One region of the Bacillus sp. FJAT-45066 genome, then DNA from elsewhere that is predicted to be linked to it. Evidence: riboswitches for the same ligand, from Rfam matches in the RefSeq annotation. Region 1 holds a riboswitch; the other holds the start of a gene.
The links. A riboswitch is a leader RNA that binds a small molecule or an ion and turns the genes downstream of it on or off. The one in region 1 is predicted to bind cyclic di-GMP.
Positions count from the first base shown of each region.

Region 1 (4,208 bases):
TTAATCCCATACGTTGCCCTCCCTTACTTTTTAAATTGTTCTATTTGTTTAAAGAGATTTATTGAAATATCAGATAATTCACTCGATTGTTGTTGAAGTGACTTTAATAAATCAGAAAGCGTAATCGTTATTTCTGTTGTTGCAGAAGCACGATTTTGAGTAATTTCTCTAATTTTTTCTATCTTATCGATAATAGCGTTACTATTTAGTTCATTATCACTGTCATAAAAATAAGTAGTTATTTCATCAAGTAGCTCAGAAAGCTCAAGAAGTTGTTCGCGATTTTTCATTGTATCAACGGTAGATAGTTCATACATTTTCTCAACAGAGTGAGAAGAATCTGCTTCTAGAGATAAAGATAACCATTGAGTTTTTATTGCTTGTTTTTGTGTAACAGCTATAAATTCCTCACTTTTTTTAGTAATTCTACCAATTCCTTCTGAAATCTCTTTCAGTTCTGTTTCACCGTCATATATGTTACTAGGAATTAATTCTCCACCATCTAACTCAATAACTTGTTCTTTTATTACATTTATATTTTCATACAGTTGTTTATTAATAAAATTAGTAATGTAAAATATGATTACGATAGAGATAATAGAAAATATAATTAAAAACTTAGGAAAATAAAAATGGATAGTAATTGAAATTACAATAAGAAAAAACATTACAATTTTAAGCTGTTTACATATACGTTTTTGTAATGATTTTCTATTCATTTCATGCTCACTCCTTCCGAGTAAGCTTTAGGTTCATCCCCTGCTTTCACATTACAGTTATCAAAAATAATGATAAGAGTTGAACCAGTTGGGGAAGTATATAAAGCTACACTTTTAGCCATTTTCATCATTAGTGTAAATCCTTGACCTAGAGATTTTTTTGTAGAATAACCTGCTAACAATGTGTTTTTCGGTAGCTCTTTTAACGGAAAACCGGGACCTATGTCTTCTACCATTATTCTTAGTTCATTGCTATTCATACATTCCATTAACGTCATCTTTCCATGCTCAGCATGTTTAATGACGTTTGTAATTGCTTCAGAAAGAACTAACAATAACCCCATAGTTTTCGGACCAGTATACCCGCGCATATCTAGAGCTTCTTTCGTAATCGCTCTACTAGCAGGAATGTCTGCACGTTCCTTTATTACTTTCGTACAAAGGATATCGTCTGTTTTATAATTGGATATTTCTTCTTTATCAATTAATAAAAACTTACCTTGTGTTGCAGCGTAAATTACTTCTCGATAGATTTGCCACTCACTAGCTTGAGCATCACTTGTCGGACTCTTGAATTCGTTTTCAGAATGTAAGAATAAATCATCTTTATGAACATGATATACTTTTAAAAGAGCGTTTTTCATATCATTATTTACGTTTAATTCTTTTATTTCAGCAGGAATATCTTCTCTTGATTCGTTCCAAGTTAGAAGTTGCTCGCTTAAATGAATAATTTGCTCTAATCCATCACTAGATTCATTAATTTGTAACATCGGCTTGTTTAAGGAAAGATTGTATAGGTAATTGCTAACTTCTCCATTAAAATCTAAATATTGGGCTATTTTCCGTACAATAAAGCCTCTTTTAGTAATAAAAGAATATTCATTATATGTTAGCTCTTTTTGTGAGAATGGATTATTTGGGGCTTTTGTAAGTTCAATGGTTCGATTTCTATTTATAACTTTATCGATGAGCCGTTTCAATATGTTCCCTCCCTTATAAGAGAAAGTCTCCTATAAGTTCTTTTTGTCGCATACTTTTTAGGGTTATATTTAATAGATTAGTAAAAAACGCCTACCACTAGATTGGTAGGCGCTGATAATGAAGGTAAAATACCTTTTCATTTCAGTTCCAACCTTTTCGGTAACTCGGCCATCTTTGCTTAAAGCTTTAGATCCGTAGCTTTGCGTCCTTACTTTTCAGTAAGTTTGCTATTATCCAAGGTAAGGATCACACTGCAACTATTTTCCTATTAACTTAACTATACGCTAGGTGAAAAGCATATTCTATAACGGTTCTTAATATGTCCTAATATCAAAGCGAAATGTCCTAAATTATACACGATATGTCTCATTTTTCGTTTTACTTTAATGAACTATTCATGTTGAAAACTAAATTTTAATAAAGCTTGTCTCCTATTCCATGTTGGGACATCGGTTACAAGCAGTGGTAAAAAATTAGTTAGATAGAATTAATTTCATATATGAAACTCACTCAGATAATCGTTCTATTGTTTTGGCTAATAAAAGAGTACGTTCAGGAAGTGTTTTTATTTCTACATATTCATTCTCACTATGTGCATTTCCTCCAACAGGACCTAATCCATCTATTGTTGGGACCCCAGTTGCTGAGGTAAATGCTGCATCTGAACCTCCTCCTGTTGCTGTATCTTTAAACTGGAGGCCTATCTCTTTTCCAACACCTTGAATAATATCAAAGAGTTGTTCATTTTGTTCGTTTTTTTCAAGTGGCGGGCGATTAATTGCCCCTTTGTACGTTATCTCGGTACCAGACACATCATTCATCGAACAGATTTCTTTTATCTTTTGTTCTACGTATTCCGCTTGTTCTATCTCAGAAATACGAATATCAACATGTGCAACTGCCATGGGTGGTATCGTATTTACAGATGAACCACCTTCAATTAGTCCAACATTAACACTTATCCCTTTTTTATAATCTGTTAAACCATTTAGTTGAATGACTTTGTACGCTAGTTCTTCAATTGCACTGCGACCTTTTTGTGGTTCGATTCCTGCGTGAGCAGATTTCCCTTTCACGATAATTTTGTACCTACCACCACCTCGTCTAGACGAAACAAGGGAACCGTCTTTCCTCGCGGGCTCCATAATAAGGGCATATTCTTTTCCAACAGCTTCTTCTTCAATTAACTTTTTAGATTTCGGCGATCCTACTTCTTCATCACTGTTTAATATTATTTGAATGTTTTTGTAGCAGTCTTGATTTTCATATTGTAAGCCTCTAATAGCATACAACATTTCAACAAGACTAGACTTCATGTCAACAACACCAGGACCATATGCTATATCCCCTTCTAATCGAAAAGGTCGTTTTGCTACTGTCCCTTCTGGAAAAACGGTATCCATATGTGCTACTAATATAATTTTCGGATCTACTGCGTCTTTATGTTTAATGATAAGGTTGTTTCCAAACTTCTCTTCTTCTTTTACAGTAACAACAAAGCCAAGTTGCTCGTATTGCTTTTTTAAAATTCTACCTACTTTGTCTACACCTGTTTTGAAATGTGTGCCACTATCTATATTCACTAACTTTTCTATTAGTTGTAGCATTTCTTCTTGTTTTTCTCGTAAATACTTTTCCACGAAAGACAACTCCAATTTCTTCAGTTTGTTACTCTTACTTTTATAATGCGTAAGTACTAGTACTGCTATTATATCAAATATTACTATTTACGTTTAAAGTGTTAGAAAGTATTCATGAACGACACAAAAGGCTAGCAAATCACAAATAGCGATTGCTAGCCTTTTTTTATGAAATTACCTTACTAATTGAGTGCCTTTTATAATATATGACTACTACATCAAACGTAACTCAATTATAAATTAGTTCTTTTGAATTTTTTTCTTCACAAAGCTCTTTTGAACGATGGGTCGCACTTTTTATGGCAGCTGAAATGGCACTGCCTCCACCATTTTTGCGCAGGGCAGATAAACCTGCTGCCGTTGTTCCATTTGGAGATGTCACGTTTTTACGTAATTGTGAAGGGGTCTCATTTCCATCCATAATCATTTTCGCAGCGCCAAATATTGTCTGTGCCACTACTTCTCTTGTAACGGTTGGATCTAATCCAGCGTCTTTTGCTGTTTTTTCCATATGCTCCATTAAGTAATAAAAGTAGGCTGGACCACTTCCAGCAACACCAGTGAAAATATCCATCTGTTCTTCTTTTATCACATATACTTTCCCTATGGAGGACAATAACAGTTCAGTCATATTTCTATGTTGAGCTGTAGCGTTTTTTCCTAGCGATATAGCTGTCGCAGATTCACCAATTGTACTTGACGTGTTAGGCATTACTCGAATAATAGCTTGTCCATTAGGTAATCCCTCTTCCAACATTGCTGTTGAAACTCCAGCAATGACAGATAATATTAATTGATGTGGTTTTACGAATGGTTTTAAATCTTCCAAAGCTATTTCAATATCTTTCGGCTTCATCGCCAAAAC
Region 1 is NZ_NISQ01000001.1:3,881,883-3,886,090, reverse strand. Features, by position in the region: gene CDZ92_RS19425 (STAS domain-containing protein) at 1-10, opposite strand, end outside; gene CDZ92_RS19420 (hypothetical protein) at 24-719, opposite strand; gene CDZ92_RS19415 (ATP-binding protein) at 716-1,702, opposite strand; cyclic di-GMP riboswitch class I at 1,859-1,942, opposite strand; gene CDZ92_RS19410 (M20 family metallopeptidase) at 2,210-3,343, opposite strand; gene proC (pyrroline-5-carboxylate reductase) at 3,573-4,208, opposite strand, start outside.

Region 2 (4,208 bases), 420 kb from region 1:
ATTCTAGTTTTGAAGTTTTATCCGAACTCCTTGATACGGCACAATATACGATAGACTTGAATTTATACGAGTTTCATAGCCCTTATTTACTTGATAGAGTAATAGCTGCAATAGAGCGTGGAGTTCAAGTACGTGCTTTTTTTGAAGGTTCACCAGTAGGGGGACTTCAGGATGGATCTAAATATGTTTCCCAACAAATTGTACAAGCTGGTGGAGAAGTTCGGTATATTATTTTAGACCGAGATGACCAACGTTATAAGCGTTATCGTTGGAACCATGCAAAATACGCAGTAGTGGATCATAAAAAAATATTCGTCCAAAGTGAGAACTGGAAGAAGACAGGAGTCCCTGTAAATAACTCATTTGGAAACCGTGGATGGGGTATCATTATTGAAAACCCTGATGTTACGGCACATTTCTTAACGGCATTTAACACAGATTGGAATTATCTGTATCGTGATAGCTTCCCATATACTCCAGGCCATGAGCGATATGGAGAACCTTCACCAGGATTTGAACCAGATCTGGAAATCCCAACAGGTAATTATCCAGCATTGTTCCCAAGGAAAGAAATTACAGGTTCTTTTAAAGTTACACCAATATTAGCACCTGACTCCACTTTCTTAATGGAAACTTCTATTATTGGGATGATTCGTTCAGCAAAAGATGTTGTATATGTAGACCAAATGTACTCACACAAGTATTGGGGAGATATGTATGGTTCGCCTGAAACTGATCCTAATGTGTATTTAGAGGAAGTAATTGATGCAGCTAGAAGAGGAGTTACTGTTAGAGTGTCGTTAGGTTCTTCTTGGTTAGATCCTTCTAATCCACGTGATAACATTCATACAGTGGAGTATATTAACACTATTGCAGCTTCTGAAGGGTTAGATATGGAGGCGAAATTATTAGATACTACAAGAACTGGCCTTGATAAAACACATAACAAAGGTGTTATTGCTGATAACAAAGTATTAATCTCAAGTATTAACTGGTCAGCAAACAGCCCTATTAATAATCGAGAAGCTGGTATTATTATAGAAAATGTAGAGGTTGCGCAATTCTATAAAGATGTCTTCCTATGGGACTATGAAGGTTCACTTTCTGGCAATGAAGAAATTATGAAAGAAGATTTCGAGACAGGTAGTAAAACAGCTTATGCAAAGGGAAATGTTCAACTTGGAAGTGGTGTTTGGGAGTTTGACAATGCAATCTTAGGTTCATTAGCTAGTGATAAAAAAGAAGGTAATCGTGCAGCACGTATTCGTTCCGTAGGCTCTATTTCCATGCTATACGATATTATCGGCGCTAAGTCTGTTTCATTTTCACACGCAAACTTTGGAACTGACACTGGAGCAATATGGCAATTACAGAAATCTACAGATGTCGGTGTTACATGGGTAAATGTAGGCGAACAAATGGAAAGTACAGCTACACTAGAATCTTACTCTGTCATAGTTGACGAAAATAAACCTGTTCGCTTCCGCATTATCGCGAATGGAAAAACTGGCTCTCGAATCAATATTGATAGTTTTAAAGTAAACTATTAAGTTTTTATCCATACATTAACAATCTAAAACCCCACTACTATTTGCAATGGTAGTTTCTGGCGCCAGACCCCCGTTGCGGTAAGTTTTATCGGAGTGTGGGACAGGTCAACCAGTGGGAATATGGGGACGGGGTTACATTTCTCTTTTTTGGATGAGAAATGTAACCCCGTCCCTGTTTTTGCCTAAGTCATTAAAAAAAGTTGTCTCATCATCTTTTCCATCAACTCCTGATTTGTCCTTTATAGCAACCCATTATCTACTGAATCGGGAATATCTAAACGTAGGAAAGGGACAAGGAGTCAGGTTTGACCCGTTAAATGGTCCAAAGTCCTTGTTCTTTAAAAATTTTTTATTTTCCCTCTCAAATTCCGACACGATACCGTATAGATAATATAAGTTACATAAACAAGATAAAGGCAAAACTATTGAAAGATGGTGACGCAAAGCTATAGGGACTAATGGGCAGGAGTGCCCTATGTCAGCCAGCTACCGTACATATATTACAGGTAGCCGTAAAATAGGAAAAAAGGGAGAGTGGAAAGGATGAAGAAGATTTTTTCTTCTATTGTATTAGCAGGTGCGATGATTTTTGGGTCTACTGCTGTATTTGCGGAGGGGCAAGAAAGTAAGGCAGAGGCTGGGATAACACCAGATTCTATTTATTACATTTTTGATAGATTCGCAGAAGAATTAAAACTACGATTTACATGGGATAGCCAGATTAAATCAGATCTATTATTAATGATTGCAAAAGAGAGATTAGCAGAAACAGAGAAAATGATAGAAGAAGGACATGAAAAGTATTTAAATGAACTAATCGATGCCTATATTCAAAAATTAGGAGATGCACAAGAGCTTATCTCTGAAATTATTGTTGCACAAGATGTTGAAGAAAATGATAAAGAAGCTCTTGTTAAAAAATTAGAGTCCGTTATATCGACAAGTACTTCAGTGGAGAAAGATTTAGCGGAAGAAGTTAAAGAGAAAGTAAAGTCAGCTAATCAAGAAGCTTATTTAGTAGCCAATGTGGTAAAAGATTTAGATGCAGATAAGGTTGAACTTTTAAGAAAAGCAGATTTGGGATTTGGTCAAATTGCAAAAGTAATTTCGCTTGCAGAAGCTTCTGGTAAATCAGTGGAAGAAATCTTAGCGTTAGTTTTAGAGTCAGATAAAGGCTTTGGCGAGATAGCTAAAGACTTAGATCTGAATCTATCTGACATCGTTAAAAACGTGATAGAGCGAAAGCAAGATTCTTTGAAGGAAGCACTTGAAGAAGCAGAAAAGTCTGGGAATGTGGAAGCACTTGATAAGCTAACAAAAGCAATGGAAAATATTAAAGTGAAGAAAATAGAGTTTGAAATAATTGAAGAATATGTTGAATTAGATGAAGAGCTAAGAAAAGAACTATTAGAGCTTGAGAAAGAACTACAAAATGGTGAAATAACTCAAATAGAATTTGAAAAAGAATTAGCAGAGCTTTTAGAAGAAGCAGACGAAGACTTGGAAAAATTAAAAGAAGATTTTAAGAAAGAGAAACAAGAATTAAAAGAAGAATTAGCCGATAAGGAACGTGAAACAGAAGAAAAAGCGTCAAAGAAAGAGCGTGAAAGAAAAGAAGAATTAACAAAGAAAGAACGTGAAAGAAAAGAAGAAGTAGAAAAGAAAGAGCGTGAAAGAAAAGAAGAAGCAGAAAAGAAAGAGCGTGAAAGAAAAGAAGAAGCAGAAAAGAAAGAGCGTGAAAGAGAAGAAAAAGCGGCAAAGGAGGAACGTGAAAGAAAAGAAGAATTAGCAAAGAAAGAACGTGAAAGAAAAGAAGAATTAGCAAAGAAAGAACGTGAAATAAAAGAAGAAGCAGAAAAGAAAGAGAGTGAAAGAAAAGAAAAAGAGCTTAAAGATAGAGACCGTGATGACGAAGATGAAGACGAAGACGAAGATGAAGACGAAGGTGACGATTGATTTCTCCATTATTTGAAGGGTTGATATAATTGGATATAAATAGGGCCTAACTCTTTTTGGGGTTAGGCCCTAGTCTAGTATCTAGTATTAGAGATAGAAGTCTAATTTTTACCTATAGATTATTTTTCTCCTATCAATCAAAATCAAACTAGAAGAAACGGGATTAGGGGTGAAGAAGTTATGAACGGTACCAAGATTCCTAAACATCTAAAAGAAGCTTCTAACGGAGATGAACTTTCTAGAGAAAAGCTAATTCGCCATTATAAACCATACATACTTAGTACAGTTGGTAACCTTTGTAGACGTTATATTTCTTGGAATGATGAAGAATCAAGCATTGGGTTACTTGCTTTTAATCGTGCAATTGATACGTTTGATGAAAATGGTGGTCGGACGTTTCTTAATTTTGCTTATTTACTGATGAAGAGAGACTTAATTGATTTTTATCGTAAGGAGAAAAAAGAAACACATATAAGGTTAGAAACGAATAACGAGGAAGAAGTAATGGCTAATACGTTAGATTTTAAAAAATCTTTGGATAATTATCAGCATTCTTTACAAAGAACCGAACTTGTAGAAGAGATACTAGAATTAAGTGAAAAATTACAAGAGTTTCAAATAAACTTTGAAGAGCTTGAACAGTTTTCTCCTCGTCATAAACGTACAAAAAAAACAATATTTGAGATGGCAAATCATTTTTTC
Region 2 is NZ_NISQ01000001.1:3,459,503-3,463,710, forward strand. Features, by position in the region: gene CDZ92_RS17440 (phospholipase D-like domain-containing protein) at 1-1,550, shown strand, start outside; cyclic di-GMP riboswitch class I at 1,956-2,044, shown strand; gene CDZ92_RS19730 (DUF5667 domain-containing protein) at 2,094-3,506, shown strand; gene sigI (RNA polymerase sigma-I factor) at 3,687-4,208, shown strand, end outside.
Region 2: it holds a riboswitch for cyclic di-GMP, as region 1 does, so the genes downstream of both, CDZ92_RS19730 (DUF5667 domain-containing protein) here and CDZ92_RS19415 (ATP-binding protein) in region 1, are expected to answer to the same signal.